3 regions of the Pseudomonas sp. MWU13-3659 genome follow, and region 1 is predicted to be linked to each of the others. Evidence: predicted binding sites of a transcription regulator. Region 1 holds the regulator's gene; each other region holds the start of a gene.
The links. Region 1 encodes sigma-54, which starts transcription at its own class of promoters, with help from an activator protein. Its sites were predicted from a motif close to ANTGGCATNNANNTTGCTNT; they were not measured.

Region 1 (6,785 bases):
CGCTGGCAGGCCCTTCCCAAGGGCGTCAAACGTTCCATTCAGGGTGCTGACAGCTATATGTGACATTCGAAGGATGAGCGTTTCACACATTGCGGCTATAATCGCCGCCTTTTCATCAGGCATTGCGTTTTCGACATGAGCCAATCCAGCGAGCTGATCCACTCCGCCCAGCGCACCCTGCGTCTGGAACTCGAGGCCGTAGAGGGCCTGCTGGCCCGTATCGACGGCAACTTCGTCAAGGCTTGTGAGCTGATCCTGGCCAGCAAGGGACGCGTCGTGGTGGTCGGCATGGGCAAGTCGGGGCACATCGGCAACAAGATCGCCGCCACCCTCGCCAGCACCGGCACCCCTTCGTTCTTCGTGCACCCGGCCGAGGCCAGCCACGGTGACATGGGCATGATCACCCGTGACGATGTCATTCTTGCCCTGTCCAACTCCGGCAGCACCGCCGAGATCGTCACCCTGCTGCCGCTGATCAAGCGCCTGGGGATCCAGATGATCAGCCTTACCGGCAACCCGGACTCACCCCTGGCGCAAGCGGCCGAGGTCAACCTCGACGCCCGCGTGGCCCAGGAAGCCTGCCCGCTCAACTTGGCCCCCACCTCTTCCACCACCGCCGCGCTGGTGCTGGGCGACGCACTGGCCATCGCCCTGCTGGAAGCACGCGGCTTCACCGCCGAGGATTTCGCCTTCTCGCACCCGGGCGGCGCACTGGGCCGACGCCTGCTGCTGAAAGTCGAGAACGTGATGCATTCGGGCGAGGAGCTGCCACAGGTGCAACGCGGCACGCTGCTCAAGGATGCCCTGCTCGAGATGTCCCGCAAGGGCCTGGGCATGACCGTGGTCCTGGAAAACGACGGCAAGCTCGCCGGCGTCTTCACCGACGGCGACCTGCGCCGCAGCCTCGACCGCAGCATCGATATCCACAAGACCCTCATCGACGAGGTCATGACCGTCCACGGCAAGACCGCCCGCGCCGAGATGCTCGCCGCCGAAGCGCTCAAGATCATGGAAGACCACAAGATCAGCGCGCTCGTGGTTGTCGACCGCGAAGACCGCCCGACCGGCGCCCTGAACATGCACGACCTGTTGCGTGCCGGAGTGATGTAAATGAACCAGGACCTCATGCAACGCGGCAAGGCCATCAAGCTGGCGGTGTTCGACGTCGATGGCGTGCTCACCGACGGCCGCCTGTACTTCCTCGAGGATGGCAGCGAATTCAAGACCTTCAACACCCTCGATGGCCAGGGCATCAAGATGCTCATGGCCTCGGGCGTGACCACCGCGATCATCAGCGGGCGCAAGACCCCCGTGGTCGAGCGCCGGGCGAAGAACCTGGGCATCCCGCACCTGTTCCAGGGCCGCGAGGACAAACAGGTGGTGCTCGACGGCCTGCTCGCCGAACTCAACCTAAGCTATGAACAGGTCGCCTATCTTGGCGACGACCTGCCCGACCTGCCGGTGATCCGCCGGGTGGGCCTGGGCATGGCGGTGGCCAATGCCGCGCCGTTCGTTCGCCAGCACGCCCACGGCGTGACCCAGGCACGCGGCGGTGAAGGCGCCGCCCGCGAGTTCTGCGAACTGATCATGCAGGCCCAGGGCACCCTGGACGCTGCCAACGCCAACTACCTGTAAGGCCGCCCATGTTCAGCAAGAAACTTCGTAATGTTGTGCTGTTCGGCGTGATTGCCGCAGTGCTGGCCGCCGTCGGCTATTGGAACGTCAGCCCGGAAAGCTTCCTCGACCAGCCCACCGCCCAGGTCGACGAAAGCGCCATCGACTATTACGCGATCAATGCCCACAGCGTGCAGTTCCTGCCGGACGGCAAGCTGCAGTACGAGATGACCGCCGACAAGGTCGAACACCTCAAGGCCAGCGAAGTCACCCTGGTGACCACGCCCGACCTGCACATGTACCGCGGCACCGCGTACCCGTGGCACGTGCAGAGCAAACGCGCCGAGGTCAACCCGGACGGCACCGAGGTCGAACTGATCGATGACGTGCGCGTGGCGCGCACCGACGAAAAGCAACGCGAAACCATCATTACCAGCACCCGCATGACCGTGTTCCCGCAGAAGCAATATGCGCAGACCGAGCAAGCCGTTAGAATCGACGGCGCCGGTGGCACGACTACGGGCAAAGGAATGAAAGCGTATTTGAAAGAAGGCAGGATGGACCTGCTCTCTAACGTAAGAGGACAGTATGAGGCTCGTTAAAACCATCCCCCTTCTGCTCAGCCTGGGTGTAGCACTGGGAAGCGCGAGCGCCTTCGCCCTGCCGAACGACCGTGACCAGCCGATCCGCATCCAGGCGGACAACGCCCACCTGGACGACAAGCAAGGCGTGGCCACCTACACCGGCGACGTGATCATCACCCAAGGCTCGATGATGATCAAAGGCAACACCGTGACCATGACCCGCGCCGCTTCCGGCGACATCGACGTGGTCACCTCGGTGGGCAACCTGGCCTATTTCGAGCAGCAGCAGAGCGCCGCCAAGCCCGACAAGATGAAAGGCTGGGCCGTGACCATCCAGTACCAGGCGCAGAAGGACATGGTGATTCTTACCGACCGCGCCAAGGTCGAGAACGAAGGCAACACCACCGAAGGCGAGAAGATCGTCTACAACACCAAGACCCAGGTGGCGACCGCCGGTCGCGGTGGCAACGTGACTGCACCACGTCAGCGCATCGACATGGTCATTCAACCGAAGAAAAAGGCCGAGTAAATGGCAACCCTCAAAGCCCAGCACCTGGCCAAGAGCTACAAGGGCAGGCAGGTCGTTCGCGACGTCAGCCTGTCCATCGACAGCGGCCAGATCGTCGGCTTGCTCGGCCCCAACGGCGCCGGCAAGACCACCTGCTTCTACATGATCGTGGGGCTGGTCCAGGCGGATCAAGGCCGCGTCCTGATCGACAGCCTCGACGTCAGCCACCAGCCCATGCATGGCCGCGCGCAAGCAGGCATCGGCTATCTACCGCAGGAAGCCTCGATCTTCCGCAAGCTATCGGTGGCCGACAACATCATGGCGATCCTCGAGACCCGCAAGGACCTCGACCGCGACGGCCGGCGCAAAGAACTGGAAAGCCTGCTGCAGGAGTTCCACATCAGCCACATCCGCGACAACCTGGGCATGAGCCTCTCCGGTGGCGAACGCCGTCGTGTCGAAATCGCCCGCGCCCTGGCCACCGCGCCCAAGTTCATCCTGCTGGACGAACCCTTTGCCGGCGTCGACCCGATCTCCGTGGGCGACATCAAGCAGATCATCCACCACCTCAAGAACAAGGGCATCGGCGTACTGATCACCGACCACAACGTTCGCGAAACGCTGGACATCTGCGAGACCGCCTACATCGTCAACGACGGTCAACTGATCGCCGAAGGCGATGCCGAGAGCATCCTGGCCAACCAGCTGGTCAAGGAAGTCTACCTGGGCCACGAGTTCCGCCTCTGATCCAGGGCCTGCCCGGAGCACTGGCAAACACGCCCGGGACGGGCTTAAGTGTAACAGTGCTCTAGGCAAACGCTGCAATTTCAGGCATATAACTTGCTTAAAATCGGCGCCCAAGCGCCCTACGTAGTGGATGGCGCATGTGCGCCGGCGAACAAGGTATTAAGCCCCTGCCATGAAACCATCGCTCGTCCTAAAAATGGGCCAGCAACTGACGATGACCCCGCAGTTGCAACAGGCCATCCGTCTGCTTCAGCTCTCCACCCTGGACCTTCAGCAGGAAATCCAGGAAGCGCTGGAATCCAACCCGATGCTCGAACGTCAGGAAGACGGCGACGATTTCGACAACAGCGACCCGATGGCGGACAACGCCGAGAACAAGCCGGCCACCGAAGTCCAGGACAACAGCTTCCAGGAAACCAGCAGCAGCAGCGCGGAAACCCTGGAAGATGGCGAGTGGGCCGAACGAATCCCCAACGAGTTGCCGGTCGACACGGCCTGGGAGGACATCTACCAGACCAGCGCCAGCAGCCTCCCCAGCAATGACGACGACGAGTGGGACTTCACCACCCGCACCTCGGTCGGCGAGAGCCTGCAGAGCCACCTGCTGTGGCAACTGAACCTGGCGCCGATGTCGGACACCGACCGCCTGATCGCCGTCACCCTGATCGACAGCATCAACGAGCAAGGCTATCTCGAAGACTCGCTCGACGAAATCTGCGCCGGCTTCGACCCAGAGCTCGATATCGAGCTGGATGAAGTCGAAGCGGTACTGCACCGCATCCAGCAGTTCGAACCCGCCGGCATCGGCGCCCGCTCGCTGGGTGAGTGCCTGCTGCTGCAATTGCGCCAGTTGCCGGCCTCGACGCCCTGGATGAGCGAAGCACAGCGCCTGGTCACCGACTTCATCGACCTGCTCGGCAGCCGTGACTACAGCCAGCTGATGCGCCGCATGAAGCTCAAGGAAGACGAACTGCGCCAGGTCATCGAACTGGTGCAGACACTCAATCCGCGCCCCGGCTCGCAGATCGAATCCAGCGAGCCGGAATACGTGGTCCCGGACGTCATCGTGCGCAAGGACAGCGAGCGCTGGCTGGTCGAGCTCAACCAAGAGGCCATTCCGCGCCTGCGCGTCAACCCGCAGTACGCCGGGTTCGTCCGTCGCGCCGACACCAGCGCCGACAACACCTTCATGCGCAACCAGTTGCAAGAGGCACGCTGGTTCATCAAGAGCCTGCAGAGCCGCAACGAGACGCTGATGAAGGTGGCGACGCAAATCGTCGAACACCAGCGCGGCTTCCTCGACCATGGCGACGAAGCCATGAAGCCCCTGGTGCTGCATGACATCGCCGAGGCGGTGGGCATGCACGAGTCGACCATTTCCCGGGTCACCACGCAGAAGTACATGCACACGCCGCGTGGCATCTACGAACTGAAATACTTTTTCTCGAGCCACGTGAGCACCGCCGAAGGCGGCGAATGCTCGTCCACGGCGATCCGCGCGATCATCAAGAAACTGGTGGCGGCGGAAAATCAGAAAAAGCCATTGAGTGACAGCAAGATCGCTGGTTTACTGGAGGCACAAGGCATCCAGGTAGCCCGTCGCACCGTCGCCAAGTACCGCGAGTCGTTGGGGATCGCCCCGTCGAGCGAGCGCAAGCGACTGATGTAGCCCCCGGATGTGCCACAGCGTTTCAGTGGCAGGTGCAATACCTGCCTCTTTATGCACGGGCAACAAAGGAGAAGCTGTATGCAAGTCAACATCAGTGGACAGCATGTAGAAGTCACCCAACCACTGCGCGATTATGTGCTTGAAAAGCTCGCCCGGGTGGAGGGTCATTTCGACAAGATCACCAATGCAACGGTGATCATGAAAGTCGAGAAGCTACAGCAGAAGGTTGAAGCCACACTCCAGATACCCGGTGGCGAAGTGGTCGCCAACGCCGAACACCAAGACATGTATGCAGCGATCGACGCCCTGGCTGACAAGCTCGACCGCCAACTGAAAAAACACAAGGAAAAACAGCAAAGCTTGCTGCAAGGTGCAGCCGCCCGCTGATCCCCTCATCCATGATCCGACTTGAAACCATCCTGACCCCCGGCCGTTCCCTCGTGAACGTGCCGGGTGGCAGTAAAAAGCGCGCCCTGGAAAAGGTCGCCAACCTGATCGCCGAGCAAGTACCCGAGCTGAAGGTGCAAGACGTCTTCGAAAAACTCGTCGCTCGTGAAAAACTGGGCTCCACCGGCTTCGGCAATGGCATCGCCATCCCCCACTGCCGGCTCGAAGGCTGCACCGCGCCCGTCAGCGCCCTGCTGCATCTGGACGCCCCCATCGATTACGACGCCATCGACGGCGCCCCGGTCGACCTGCTGTTCGTCCTGCTGGTCCCGGAAGCCGCCACCGATGCCCACCTTGAACTGCTGCGCCAGATCGCCAGCATGCTCGATCGCAAGGAGGTTCGCGATCGCCTGCGCGGCGCCGCCAGCAACGAGGCTCTGTACCAGGTAGTCCTGGACGTGCAGAACGAGGCCTGACCATGCGCCTGATCATCGTCAGCGGTCGCTCCGGCTCCGGCAAGAGCACCGCCCTCGACGTACTGGAAGACAACGGTTACTACTGCATCGACAACCTGCCCGCCGGGTTGCTGCCGCAGTTGGCGGAAAACGCACTGATCAACACCGAGCTGCAGCAACCCAAGGTGGCTGTTTCGATCGATGCGCGTAACCTGCCCAGCCACCTGACCCGCTTTCCAGAGCTACTGGAAGAAGCGCGTAACCGTCATATCCAGTGTGACGTGCTTTATCTGGACGCTGACGAAGACACGCTGCTCAAGCGCTTTTCCGAAACCCGCCGCCGCCACCCGCTGACCAATGCCAATCGCTCGCTGGCCGAGGCGATCCGGGTGGAGAGCGAGCTGCTGGGGCCGATCGCGGACCTCGCCGACCTGAAGATCGACACCACCAGCCTGAATCTTTACCAGCTGCGCGACTCGATCAAGCTGCGCCTGCTCAATCAGCCGGAACCTGGCACCGCATTCCTCGTCGAGTCGTTCGGTTTCAAGCGCGGCATGCCCGTTGATGCCGACCTGGTGTTCGACGTGCGCTGCCTGCCCAACCCTTACTGGAAGCCGGAACTTCGCGAACATTCCGGGCTCGAACAGCCGGTGATCGACTATCTGGCTGCGCAGCCGGATGTCGAGGAAATGTTCCAGGATATCTCCACCTACCTGCTCAAATGGTTGCCACGCTTCGCCGCCAGCAATCGTGCCTATGTCACCATCGCCATCGGCTGCACTGGCGGCCACCATCGCTCGGTGTACATCACCGAACGGCTG
Region 2 (6,785 bases), on a different contig from region 1:
ATGGCAAGCAGCAACCGTGGCGTGCGACGGTGCTGGAAAACCGCTTGCTCAATACCCCCGGGTCGGCCAAGGAAACCCGTCAGTTGGTGTTTGACCTGCGCGATAGTGGCTTCACCTATCAACCGGGCGACGCGCTGGGTGTGTGGCCACGCAATTGCCCGGCGCTGGTCGAGGCGTTGTTGCAACTGATGCAACTCGATGGGCAGGCCACGGTCGAGCTCAAGGGGCATGCGCCAATGCCGCTCTCGGTCGCGCTGGAACATCACCTGGATATCACCCGGGTCACCCCGCAGCAACTCGAGCGGTTCAGCCAAGGCAGCGACGACCTGCGCCGTCTGCTGCAACCTGAGCGCAAGGCCGAATTGAAGGCCTGGCTGTGGGGACGGCAACTGGCCGATGTGTTGAGCGCCTTTCCACAGCGCTTGTCGCTGACGGACTGGTTGGGCCTGCTCAAACCCTTGCAGCCACGCCTTTACTCGATCAGCTCCAGCCCCAATGCGCACCCCGACCAGGTACACCTGACCGTCTCGACCGTGCGCTACGGGGAGCGCAAAGGTGTCTGTTCAAGCTTTCTCGCCGACCGTGCCGGCGCGTTGGAGGTGGCGATCTTCCCGCAGCCGTCGAAGCACTTCCGCCTGCCCGAGGATGACGCCACGCCGATCATCATGGTTGGCCCAGGCACCGGTATCGCGCCGTTTCGCGCCTTTCTGGAGGAGCGCGAGGTGCGCCAGGCGAGCGGGCGCAACTGGCTATTCTTCGGCGAGCAGCATGCGGCCAGCGATTTCTATTACCGCGAGCAGTTGCTGGATTGGGAGGGCAGTGGGCACTTGCGGCTGAGTACTGCGTTCTCCCGTGACCAGCCAGAGAAAATCTATGTACAGCAGCGCCTGCTGGAGCATGGCGCCGAGCTGTGGCAATGGCTGGAGGAGGGCGCCTTTATTTATGTCTGCGGCGATGCCCAGCGCATGGCCAGGGATGTGGATGCGGCGCTGCGTCAGGTGGTGGCGGTGCAGGGCGGGATGAATGCTGAGGCAGCGGCTGCCTGGGTCGAGGCGCTGGGCAAGGCTGGGCGCTATCGGCGGGATGTGTATTGAACGCCCCGTGATGGTGAGCCCTGCACCCAAGCGGTGCATGTAAACGGGCACGATCTCTGTAGGAGCGGCTTCAGCCGCGATCATCCCAGGCTCCGCGCCGCCTGCATCGCGGCTGAAGCCGCTCCTACAAGTGCATTGGCACACTCTCTGCTTTGAACATTGCACAAATGCCCCGCTGATCAACGGCGATCATCCAGGGGCCTCACACTGATGAGTACAGGCAAAGGCGCCTGGAGCTTCGGCTCCAGGCGCCTTTTTGTTTTCCGTGATCGAGGATCGGCTATGAAGGCAACAGCGAACGGCGCACCACGTGCGCGACTGGTCATCGTCGGCAACGGCATGGTCGGCCACCACTGCGTCGAGCAACTGCTCGAGCGAGGTGCCCAGGACCGTTTCGAGCTGCATGTGTTCGGCGAGGAACGCCAGCGCGCCTACGACCGGGTGCACCTGTCCGAGTACTTCACCGGTAGCTGTGCCGAGACCTTGGCCCTGTGCGAGCAGGACTTCTACACGCGCCATGGGGTGCACCTGCACCTGGGCGAAGCGGTGCTGGAGATCGACCGCGAGCGCTGCGAGGTGGTCACTGGCGAAGGCCGCTACGGCTATGACCAACTCATCCTGGCCACCGGCTCCTATCCCTTCGTGCCGCCGATCGAAGGTTCCAGCGGCAATGCCCGGCTGGTCTACCGCACGCTCGATGACCTCGACGCCATCCGCAATGCGGCCGCCGACGCCCGCCGTGGCGTGGTGGTGGGCGGCGGCCTGCTGGGCCTGGAAGCCGCCAACGCGCTCAAGTCGCTGGGCCTGGAAGCGCATGTGGTGGAGTTCGCCCCACGGCTGATGCCGGTGCAACTCGACGCTGAAGGCGGCGCGGCCCTCAAGGCACAGATCGAAGCCCTCGGCGTGGGCGTGCACCTGTCCCGCGCCACCCAGTCGGTCGGCGCGGGCGAAGACTATCGCTACCGCATGCAGTTCGACGGTGGCGAGTACCTGGAGACCGACCTGATCGTGTTCTCCGCCGGTATCCGCCCCCAGGACGCCCTGGGCCGTGCCTGTGGCCTGGACATCGCCGCGCGCGGTGGGGTGGTGATCGACAACGCGTGCCGCAGCAGTGACCCGCGGATTTTCGCCATTGGTGAATGCGCTTCGTGGAACGGCAGTGTGTTCGGCCTGGTCGCGCCGGGCTATGCCATGGCGCGCAACCTCGCGGCGCTGTTGGTCGGCGACACGGCGGGTGCGTTCACCGGCGCCGACATGTCGACCAAGCTCAAGCTGCTGGGCGTCGATGTCGGCTCCATCGGCGACGCCCACGGCGCCACGCCGGGTTCGCGCAGCTACCGCTTCATCGACGAGGCCAACGCGGCCTACCGCCGCCTGGTGGTGGATGCCAGCGGCAAGCACGTGCTCGGCGCGGTGCTGGTCGGCGACAACAGCTACTACGACACCCTGCTGCAATACGCCCAGAACGGCATCGCGCTGCCGGCCGACCCGGCCGCGCTGATCCTGCCGCAAGGCGGCGCACCGGCCCTTGGCGCCGATGCGCTGCCCGACAGCGCGACCATCTGCTCCTGCCACAACGTCAGCAAGGGCGCGGTGTGCGCGGCCATCGACAGCGGCTGTGGCGACCTTGCCGCCTTGAAGGGCTGCACCAAGGCGGCCACCGGCTGCGGGGGCTGCGCGGCGCTGCTCAAGCAGGTGTTCGAACACGCGCTCACCGCCCGTGGCGTGACCGTGGACAAAAGCCTGTGCGAACACTTCGCCTACACCCGCCAGGAGCTCTACGCCCTGGTGCGGGTCGAGGGCATCCGCAGCTTCGACGACTTGCTGGTGCGCCATGGTCGCGGCCATGTCGGCTGCGACATCTGCAAGCCGACGGTGGGCTCGATCCTCGCCTCGTGCTGGAACCAGCCGATCATGGACCCCTCGCTGGTGCCCCTGCAGGACACCAACGACACCTTCATGGCCAACATGCAGAAGAACGGCACCTACTCGGTGGTGCCGCGCATTCCCGGTGGCGAGATCACCCCGGACAAGCTGATCGTGATCGGCCAGGTGGCGAAGAAATACGACCTCTACACCAAGATCACCGGTGGCCAGCGCATCGACCTGTTCGGCGCCCAGTTGCACGAGCTGCCGCTGATCTGGGGCGAGTTGATCGAGGCCGGTTTCGAGACCGGGCACGCCTACGGCAAGTCGACGCGCACGGTGAAGTCCTGCGTGGGCAGCACCTGGTGCCGCTATGGTGTGCAGGACAGCGTGGCCATGGCCTTGCGCCTGGAGGACCGCTACAAGGGCCTGCGCTCGCCGCACAAGCTCAAGTTCGCAGTGTCGGGCTGCACCCGCGAGTGCGCCGAGGCGCAGAGCAAGGATATCGGCGTGATCGCCACCGACAAGGGCTGGAACCTTTACGTCTGTGGTAATGGCGGCATGCGCCCGCGCCATGCCGAACTGTTCGCCACCGACCTGGACGACGAAACCCTGGTGCGCCTGATTGACCGGGTGCTGATGTTCTACATCCGCACCGCCGACAAGCTGCAGCGCACCTCGGTGTGGCGCGAAAGCCTGGAGGGCGGGCTGGATTACCTCAAGGCGGTGATCCTCGACGACAGCCTGGGCCTTGGCCACGAGCTGGAGGCGCAGATGCAACAGGTGGTCGACCGCTACGAATGCGAATGGGCCAACGCCCTGAAAGACCCCGAGAAGCTCAAGCGCTTCCGCACCTTCGTCAACGACCAGCGCCCTGACCCCGATGTGCATTTCGTTCGCGAGCGCGAACAGCGCCGGCCCACCGCGCCGCTGCACCTGATCCCCACCATCACCGAGGAGGCTGTCTGATGAACCGTTCCAATGTTGCCGAGACACAACCGTTGCATTGGCAGGCGGTGTGCCAGGTCCGGGACCTGGTGGCCGATTCGGGCGTGGTGGCCTGGTTCGACGGGGAACAGGTGGCGCTGTTCTACCTGCCGGGACGCGAGCAGGTGCTGTATGCCGTCGACAACCGCGATCCGCGGTCGGGGGCCAATGTCATCGGCCGCGGGTTGGTCGGCAGCCTGGGCGGCGAGCTGGTGGTGGCGGCGCCGTTGTACAAGCAGCATTTCAGCTTGCAGGACGGGCGTTGCCTGGAGGATCCGGCGCAGCGACTGCGGGTGTGGCCAGTGCGGGTGACCGGGGAGCAAGTAGAGATCGCCCAGCACTGACTTAGCACGAACTTTGTAGGAGCGGCTTCAGCCGCGATCACCCGCAAAGCGGGTGCCAGGCACCGCGTCGTCTGCATCGCGGCTGAAGCCGCTCCTACACGCGGTCTCCTGTAGGAGCCGGCTTGCCGGCGAAAGGGCCGGAACATACACCCTTGGCCCCGCGCATTCCCACACCCACCTCAGGGTTTCCCCCATGGCCGAACCACCCCCGCCTTAGTATCATTTCGCCCTCACGGAGCACCCGGGACCCCAGCGTCCCCCGCCTAGGAAGGCCCTTTCACGATGTCTGCCGCACCCGCCGATGCCGCGCTCACCACGCGCGACATCCAGATCGCCATTGCCCCCCTCGACACCCTCCTCAGCGAAGACCTCGGCGCCGCCGCCGCGTCCGTCGACCACTGGCTGCGGGAAATCAGCTACGGCCTGGTCGACCTGCAACTGCTGCGCCAGGCCGCCGAAAGCGTGCCGGTGATGACCAACGCTCTGTCCTGCATGGACGCGCTGATCGACATCCTCGAACTGGTCGAAAACCCTTCCCCCGACCCGCTGCTGTGGGTCAGCCTGGGCATCAACCTGATCGGCATCGTCCCCTACCCACCCGGCCTGTCCCGGGCCCGCACGGTGCTGCGCCCGGTATTGCAACTGACCCGCCAGACCCTGCGCCGCCGCCCCGGCGCGCGCATCGGCGCGGTGATCCTGGAAATCATCGACGGCCACCTGCATGCCAATATCCGCGGTGCCCTGGAGCACTACGTGCGCGAGGCCTTGGCCCAGTTGCCGGCCATGCTCAGCGCTGCCGCCGACACTGCGCGCCTGTTGTTCACCTCGTTGGCCAAGACCATTAGCGCCGCCGCTCGTGGCAAGCTGGATGCCGCCAGCAGCCACCGCCTGGCCCGCGCACAGATGGCCCAGGTGGCGCTGTACGACTCGGCCTTGGAGACCGACGCCTGGCGCCTGGCCTTGTCGGCCCTGGCCAACGCCACCGAAGGCAGCCTCAAGGACGGCTACAACAGCGTCGCCCGCCACTTCAGCGGTGAGCTGGACACCCTGCTCGGCCCGCTGATCCGCACCCTCGAAGACCTGGCCAAGGTCGTGCCCCAGCGCCTGCAGGCGCTGGGCAGCGCGGGTATGGAAAACAGCATCGCCTGGCTGCTGACCCGCCTGCTCGACACCGTGCTGGCCAACCCGCGCCGCCCAGGCATGGCCGTCGCCATCCGCCCCGGCGTCACTCACCAGGCCCGGCATGTCCACGCCGAAGGCCCGACCGAGGTGGTGCGCAGCCAGGTCCGCGCCAACAAGCAGCCCAAGCCGGAGAAGAACGGCCCGTGTGCCTGCACCGGCTTCAGCATCGGCCATGTGCTCGGCGACGAGACGCTATCGCACCAGGATTTCAGCCTGTCCGGGCCGTTCCCGGTCAACTGGACGCGCACCTACAACTCGCGGCTGGACAAGCTGGACGACGGCAGCCTCGGTGCCCGCTGGATCACCGAGTTCACCACCTGCCTCGATGTCGTGGACAGGGGCGTGGTGTTCCACGACAGCGACGGCCGCAGCCACGACTACCCGCTGCCCAAGGTCGGCAAGCCGCACTACGACCCGATCGAGTACCTCAGCCTGGTGCGCACCGCCGAGCAGCAACTGGTGCTGCTGCGTGGCCTGGACCGCCGCGAAACCTATGCCCGCCAGGGTGACCGCTTCTACCTGACGCACATTCAGCTGCGCCGCGGCGATGCTGCACTACGAGCACCAGTTCCAAGGTCGCCCAGTGCTGTCGGACATCAACACCTATTCCGACAACGACCCCGAAAAAGTCCACCTGCAACTGGGCACCTTGCTTGATGACCACGGGCATATCCAGGGCCTGTGGCAGGTGGTCGATGGCACGCCGCTGCGCCAGCTGTGCGGCTACCACTACGACACCCACGGCGACCTGACCGCCGCCCAGGACGAGCACGGCGCCGCCTGGCAGTACCAATACCAGCATCATTTGGTGACCCGCTACACCGACCGCACCAGGCGTGGCATCAACCTCGAATGGGACGGCAGCGGCCCGCACGCCAAGGCCATCCACGAATGGGCCGACGACGGCAGCTTCGAGACCCGCCTGGCCTGGGACCCGAACATCCGCCCGACCTACGTCACCGACGCCCACGGCCAGGAAACCTGGCACTACTACGACGCCCTGGGCTACACCTACCGCCTGATCCACCCGGACGGCCGCGAGGAATGGCTGTTCCGCGATGAACGCAAGAACGTCATCCGCCACGTCCACCCCGATGGCAGCCAGGACCGCTACACCTACGATGAACGCAGCAACCTGTTGCAGCACATCCGCGCCGACCACAGCACGGTGCATTACGCCTACGACGATCACGACCAGCCGATCAAGCTGCGTGATGCCGAGGGCGGGCTGTGGCTACGCGACTACGACGAGCGCGGCAACCTGGTCGAGAGCATCGATCCGCTGGGCCACAAGACCGAGTTCGCCTACACC
Region 3 (6,785 bases), on a different contig from region 1:
TTGGCTGAGTATTCCTTCGACCGTCCAGCCATCGACCATTTGCCCGCTGCGCAAGGCGCCGGGCAGAGGCCATTGTTGCGATTGTGCCAGTGTATCGGCGAGGTTGGCCGAGCCCAGCGCATCGACACGGACCAGCAAGGCGCTGGCGTTGTCCTGGCTACCGCAAAGATGAGCGCAGGCCACCAGTGTATCGACGGCTTCCTGCAGGTCTGGCTGTTCACGCAGGATCGCCTGGATATGCGTGTCTCCCAGGCTGGCCCAGACGCCATCGCTGAGCAGCAGGAAGCACTCGCCCTCATGCAGGTCACCCTCCAGGTAGTCCACCAGCAACTGCTGGTCCAGCCCCAGGGCGCGCTTGAGCACGTGCTGCATGCCCGGCTGGTCCCAGACATGGTCCTCGCTCAGGCATTGCAGGCTGTCCCCATGCCAGCGGTACAGGCGGCAATCGCCGACATGGGCGAGGGTGAAGCGTCGCCCCCGCAAAACCAGGGCGCTGAGGGTGGTCAGCAGGGGTTGGCCATTGCCCTGGGCGCGCAGCCAGCGGTTCTGCGCCAGCAGCAGGCGATCCAGGGCCTGGGTCACGCTACAGGTGGCGGGTGTGGCGTAGTAGTCCAGCGCCAGCGCCTGGAGGCTGGCCCGCGCCGCCAGGCCGCCGTCGGCGCACTGGCTGACGCCGTCGGCGAGGGCAAACAGGTAGCCCTTGCTGACGGCCAGCTCCGGCGCGGGGGTGACCAGGCGCAGGGCGTCCTGGTTTTCCGCCCGCGGCCCGGTGGCGCTAGCCTGGGCGAAACTCAGGCGCAGGCTCATACCCGTGCCGCGGTGACCGCCGCCGAGCCCCAGGTGGTGCGCCAGCGCAGCTTGACGCCATGCAGGCCGAACCAGGCCAGCAAGCCGAGACTGGCGAACAGCCACAAGCCCAGCTGGTAGTCGCCGGTATGTTGCTTGATGGCGCCCAATCCGGCCGCGAGGAGGAAGCCGCCGATACCACCGGCCATGCCGATCAGCCCGGTCATCACCCCGATCTCCTGGCGGAAGCGTTGCGGCACCAGCTGGAACACCGCGCCATTGCCGGCGCCCAAGCCCAGCATGGCGCTGACGAACAGTGCCAGCGCGGCGGCCGCGCTGGGCAGGTTGAAGCCTACCGCGGCGATGCACACGGCTGCCACGCCGTACATGGCCAGCAAGGTGCGGATGCCGCCAAAGCGATCGGCCAGGGCCCCGCCCAGCGGGCGCATCAGGCTGCCGGCGAACACGCAGGCAGCGGTGTAGTAGCCGGCGGTGACCGGGCTCAGGGCGTACTGGTCGCTGAAGTAGCCGGGCAGGGCGCTGGCCAGGCCGATGAAGCCGCCGAAGGTGACGCTGTAGAAGAACATGAACCACCAGCTGTCGCGGTCGCCCAGGGCCTTGAGGTAGTCAGCCATGGCTTTCGGTTTGGGGCGCTCTGGGGCATTGCGCGCCAGCAGGGCGAACAGCGCCAGGGTCAGCAGCAGCAGCAACAGTGCAAAACCGAATACATTGTTCCAGCCAAAGCCGGCCGCCAGGGCGGGCGCCAACAGGGCAGCGAATACCGTGCCGGAGTTACCGGCACCGGCGATGCCCATGGCCTTGCCCTGGTGCTGCGGTGGATACCACTGCGAAGCCAGCGGCAAGGAGACGGCGAATGAGGCCCCTGCGAAGCCGAGGAACACGCCGAGCAACAGCGCTTGTTCATAGCTGTGCACGCCCAGGTGCCAGGCACAGGCCAGGGCGACGATCACCACCACCTGGCCGATGAGGCCTGCGGTCTTGGGTGACAGGCGGTCGACCAGCAGGCCCATGGCGAAGCGCAGCAGCGCGCCGGCCAGGATCGGCGTGGCCACCATCAGGCCCCGTTGCTGGGCACTGAGTTGCAGGTCGGCGGCGATCTGCACCGCCAGGGGGCCGAGCAGGTACCAGACCATGAAGCTCAGGTCGAAGTAGAGGAAGGCGGCGAACAGGGTGGGCAGATGCCCGGATTTCCAGAAGCTCGTATTCATCGAACACCTCATTGGGCGCACAACACAGGGGCGTAAACGCAAAGACGCCGCTGCCCGGTCCACGGTTGTGGAGAGGGGAGCGACGTCTTTGTCGGGGTTTGGGGGCAACCGCCGTTGGCTACCTGGCCTGTAGTTCAGCAAGAGCCGGGCCAAGTTCTCGTAGGAACCAGCCTTGCTGGCGAATGGGGCATGCTTCGCCAGCAAGGCTGGCTCCTACAGAGGTGGTGGTGTTCAGCTGAGCATTTCGGACAGGGCGATGATCTGTTCCGCCACCTGGATCAGCTTCTGCTGGCGACTCATGGCCTGGCGGCGCATCAGGGTGTAGGCCTGTTCCTCGTTACAGTCCTTCATCTTCATCAGCAGGCCCTTGGCCTGCTCGATGCGCTTGCGCTCGGCCAGTTGTTGGTCGCGAGCCGTTAGTTGGGCGCGCAGTGCCTGATCGCTCTCGAAGCGCGCCATGGCCACGTCGAGGATGGGTTGCAGGCGCGCTGCGTGGATGCCTTCGACGATATAGGCGCTGACCCCGGCCTGGATCGCCTGGCGCATCACCCCGGGATCATGCTCGTCAGTGAACAGCACGATGGGCCGTGGGTGGTCGCGGCTGACCAGCACCATCTGCTCCAGCACATCCCGGCCGGGTGACTCGGTATCGATCAGCACCACGTCCGGGCGCACCGTTTCGACGCAGCCGGGCAGGTCGACGGTCAGGCCGCCGGCCTCGATCACTTCGAAGCCTGCCTCGCTCAATGCGGCCTTGAGGCGGCCAACCTTCTTTTCGGTGTCGTCGATCAGCAGGATGCGCAACATGATCGTCCCTCAGCGTCCGACGCGCGCGCCGGGCGCCACGTCCAGGGCGTGCAGGCTGAAGCTGCGCGCGTAACCATGGGGGTCGCTGCCGTCCCAGCGGCTGCCGTCGATCAGCAGGCTGCTGCGCATCGGCAGGTCGGCGCAGGGTACGTGCAAGGCTTCGGCGGCCTCACGGTACAGGGCCAGTTGCTGGACCTGGCGTGCCACATCGAGGTAATCCGGGTCTTCGCGCAGGATGCCCCAACGGCGGAACTGGGTCATGAACCACATGCCGTCGGAGAGGTAGGGCAGGTTGGCGCGCCCCTGGTCGAACAGGCGCAGTGCGTGGCGGTCCTGCCAGCGGTTGCCCTGGCCATCCTGATAATCGCCAAGCAGGCGCGGTTCGATGCTGCTCACCGGGATGCCCAGGTAGCTGTCGCCACTGAGCAACTGCGCGGCGCCCCGGCGGTTCTCGAGGTTCTGTTCGATGAACCGGCTGGCGGCGAGGACCGCTTTGATCAACGCCCGGGCGCTGTTGGGGTACTGCTCGACGAAGCCGCGGCCGCAGGCCAGCACCTTTTCCGGATGATCCGGCCATACCGCCTGGCTGGTGGCCAAGGTGAAGCCCTGGCCCTTGGCGATGGCGTCGGCCGACCAGGGCTCGCCGGCACAGAAGCCGTCGATGCGCCCGGCCTGCAGGTGGGCGACCATCTGTGCGGGTGGCACCACCACGCTGTCGACGTCACGCAATGGGTGAATGCCCTGGCTGGCCAGCCAGTAGTACAGCCACATGGCGTGGGTGCCGGTGGGGAAGGTTTGGGCGAAGGTCAGCCGTGCGCCATGCTGGTGCACCAGCCGGGCCAGTGCCTCGGGGCTGGTCACGCCCTTGCGCTGCAGTGCCGAGGAGAGGTTGATGGCCTGGGCGTTCTGGTTCAGGCCCATGAGCACCGCCATGTCCCTGGCCGGGCCGCCACCCACGCCCAGCTGCACGGCATAGACCAGCCCGTACAGGCAGTGGGCGGCGTCCAGCTCGCCCCGGGCCAGCTTGTCGCGCAGGCCGGCCCAGGAGGCCTGGCGGTGCAGGTTGAGGGTCAGGCCCTGCTGCTGGGCGAAGCCCTGGGTGGCAGCCACGATCACCGAAGCGCAGTCGGTCAGGGCCATGAAACCGATGTCCAGGCAGGTCTTCTCGGGGGCATCGCTGCCGCTGACCCAGGCCAGGGGCATTGTCGGGGGGGCTGTATTCACGGGGATCCTCGGGGGTTTCAGCGCAACTGCATGGGGCAGAAGAAGCAACCCATGTGCCAGGGCCCTGTCGCCACGACGGCGCGCTGGCTATAATCGCCCCCTCACACACCGCGAGTCCGCCCGCCCATGTATACCCTGGCCCGCCAGCTGCTGTTCAAGCTTTCCCCGGAAACCTCCCACGACCTCTCGCTGGACCTGATCGGCGCCGGTGGCCGCCTCGGGCTCAATGGCCTGCTGTGCAAGCAGCCCGCGGCGTTGCCGGTTAGCGTCATGGGCTTGAACTTCGCCAACCCGGTCGGCCTGGCCGCGGGCCTGGACAAGAACGGCGCGGCCATCGATGGCTTCGCCCAGCTGGGTTTCGGTTTCGTCGAGATCGGCACCGTGACGCCGCGCCCGCAGCCGGGCAACCCCAAGCCGCGCCTGTTCCGTATTCCCGAGGCCACTGCGATCATCAACCGCATGGGCTTCAACAACCTGGGTGTCGACAACCTGCTGACGCGGGTGCGGGCCTCGAAGTACAGCGGCGTGCTGGGTATCAACATCGGCAAGAACTTCGACACCCCGGTCGAGCGCGCCCAGGATGACTACCTGATCTGCCTGGAGAAGGTCTACAACGACGCCAGCTACATCACCGTCAACGTCAGCTCGCCCAATACGCCAGGCCTGCGCAGCCTGCAGTTCGGCGATTCGCTCAAGCAACTGCTCGATGCCCTGGCCGAGCGCCGTGAGCAACTGGCGGTGAGCAACGGCAAGCGCGTGCCGCTGGCGATCAAGATCGCTCCGGACATGAACGACGAGGAAACCGCCCTGGTGGCGGCGGCGCTGATGGAATCGGGAATGGACGCGGTGATCGCCACCAACACCACCCTCGGCCGTGAAGGTGTCGAGGGGCTGCCGTTCGGTGGCGAGGCGGGTGGCCTGTCGGGGGCGCCGGTGCTGGAGAAGAGCACCCACACGGTGAAGGTATTGGCGGGCGAGTTGGGTGGCAAGCTGCCGATCATCGCGGCGGGCGGTATCACCGAGGGTCGCCATGCGGCTGAGAAAATCGCTGCAGGGGCGAGCCTGGTGCAGATTTATTCGGGCTTCATCTATAAGGGGCCCGCGTTGATTCGCGAGGCGGTGGACGCGATTGCCGCGATGCCGAGGTGAGCCCATCGCGGATGAATCCGCAAATACAGGGGCGTGGGTCGCTCCTGGTAGGAGCGGATTCATCCGCGATGCAGCCGACACCGATTCAAGGCCATAAAAAAGGGCCCCTCAAAAGGGGCCCCTGGGCCGCAGCCCGCCGCCCGGATAGGGCGCGCATGGTAACTCGAATTCAGTGTCCTCGTTCAGCCAACGGCGTGATTTTCGTTGAGTCTATGAATGCCAGCGGTACCGGTCATGCCGTCCCAATTGTCGCCGCGACCTTCGCGCCAGCCGTTGATCCAGGCCTGGCGAACGGATGGCAGGTTGAAGGGGCAAAGCTCGCGGGATTTGCCGGTGACCCCATACTGGTAGCCACGTGAATATGCTCTTTCCAACGGATCACGCTTAAGTCTTCTCATAGGGTGTTGCCCTCACTTGTTGACTGTAATGTCCCGTCGGCCTCTCCGAGGCCGGGCAGAATCGTTCTGCCGGTGTGCGCCCGCTGCCGGCGTGGCGGGCTGAAAGTGCCGTCCCGTTGCGAGACGACCTAAGGCCAGTTCTAACGAATGCAGGTCACAGTGTGAATGATCGATTTGTCATAAGGACGTAACCTTTTCGAGGGTGAGGGGATAAGTAAATAAATGCGACTGAACCTTGTTTGCCGTTGAGCCCGCTATGATCAGGGTTTAACCAACATTGACGTCAATTGGCCAGCGTTGCTGGATGATGCTTGTCATACTGGCTGATGCGACGAAGGGTCGCCCCTTGCACCCACCGTCCTGGAATTTTCAATACTGCCTGACGATCAAAGCTGCTTTCGCCAACGGCGTGGCGGCGATGCGTCGGGCGGCCCGGTCTTGCGGTTGGTCCGCAAGGCCACCCGGGCGCCTGTTGGAAGGCGTGCGGGCAAACAGCGGCAGGTCGCGCGTCGGCCTGTCATCTACCTAGCCAAAGGCTCTGGAATACTCATGTCGGACCGTTTCGAACTCTACCTCACCTGCCCCAAAGGCCTCGAAGGCCTGCTCGCCGAAGAGGCGAACCAGCTGGGCCTGACCGAAGTGCGTGAACACACTTCGGCCATCCGCGGCTCGGCCGACATGGAAACCGCCTATCGCCTGTGCCTCTGGTCGCGCCTGGCCAACCGAGTGCTGCTGGTGCTCAAGCGCTTCTCGATGAAGAATGCCGACGACCTTTACGATGGCGTGCATGCCGTCGACTGGGCCGAACACCTGGAGGCCGATGGCACCCTGGCGGTGGAATTCAGCGGCCATGGCTCGGGCATCGACAACACCCACTTCGGCGCCCTGAAAGTCAAGGACGCCATCGTCGACAAGCTGCGCAACCGCGAGGGCCTGCGCCCGTCGGTGGACAAGCTCGACCCCGACCTGCGCGTGCACCTGCGCCTGGACCGTGGCGAGGCGATCCTGTCCCTCGACCTGTCCGGCCACAGCCTGCACCAGCGCGGCTACCGCTTGCAGCAAGGCGCCGCGCCGCTGAAGGAAAACCTGGCGGCGGCGGTGCTGATCCGTGCCGGCTGGCCACGTATCGCCGCCGAAGGCGGCGCCTTGGCCGACCCGATGTGCGGCGTGGGCACCTTCCTGGTCGAGGCGG

Region 2: a site for sigma-54 is predicted at 1,229-1,248, ahead of nirB (nitrite reductase large subunit NirB). Genes of this name have one in related genera too.
Region 3: a site for sigma-54 is predicted at 4,088-4,107, ahead of NGM28_RS19690 (CmpA/NrtA family ABC transporter substrate-binding protein). Genes of this name have one in related genera too.

The regions. Positions count from the first base shown of each region.
Region 1 covers NZ_JAMSHW010000007.1:8,163-14,947, forward strand. Annotated here, with positions in the region: gene NGM28_RS10900 (KpsF/GutQ family sugar-phosphate isomerase) at 136-1,110, shown strand; gene NGM28_RS10905 (KdsC family phosphatase) at 1,111-1,635, shown strand; gene lptC (LPS export ABC transporter periplasmic protein LptC) at 1,644-2,216, shown strand; gene lptA (lipopolysaccharide transport periplasmic protein LptA) at 2,203-2,727, shown strand; gene lptB (LPS export ABC transporter ATP-binding protein) at 2,728-3,453, shown strand; gene NGM28_RS10925 (RNA polymerase factor sigma-54) at 3,626-5,122, shown strand; gene hpf (ribosome hibernation-promoting factor, HPF/YfiA family) at 5,201-5,509, shown strand; gene ptsN (PTS IIA-like nitrogen regulatory protein PtsN) at 5,521-5,985, shown strand; gene rapZ (RNase adapter RapZ) at 5,988-6,785, shown strand, end outside.
Region 2 covers NZ_JAMSHW010000009.1:28,192-34,976, forward strand. Annotated here, with positions in the region: gene NGM28_RS13345 (bifunctional nitrate reductase/sulfite reductase flavoprotein subunit alpha) at 1-1,094, shown strand, start outside; gene nirB (nitrite reductase large subunit NirB) at 1,377-3,929, shown strand; gene nirD (nitrite reductase small subunit NirD) at 3,929-4,291, shown strand; partial or broken gene NGM28_RS13360 (RHS repeat-associated core domain-containing protein) at 4,574-6,785, shown strand, end outside.
Region 3 covers NZ_JAMSHW010000017.1:13,824-20,608, forward strand. Annotated here, with positions in the region: gene NGM28_RS19675 (bifunctional protein-serine/threonine kinase/phosphatase) at 1-807, opposite strand, end outside; gene NGM28_RS19680 (nitrate/nitrite transporter) at 804-2,015, opposite strand; gene NGM28_RS19685 (ANTAR domain-containing response regulator) at 2,247-2,822, opposite strand; gene NGM28_RS19690 (CmpA/NrtA family ABC transporter substrate-binding protein) at 2,832-4,046, opposite strand; gene NGM28_RS19695 (quinone-dependent dihydroorotate dehydrogenase) at 4,173-5,195, shown strand; gene rmf (ribosome modulation factor) at 5,378-5,593, opposite strand; gene rlmKL (bifunctional 23S rRNA (guanine(2069)-N(7))-methyltransferase RlmK/23S rRNA (guanine(2445)-N(2))-methyltransferase RlmL) at 6,143-6,785, shown strand, end outside.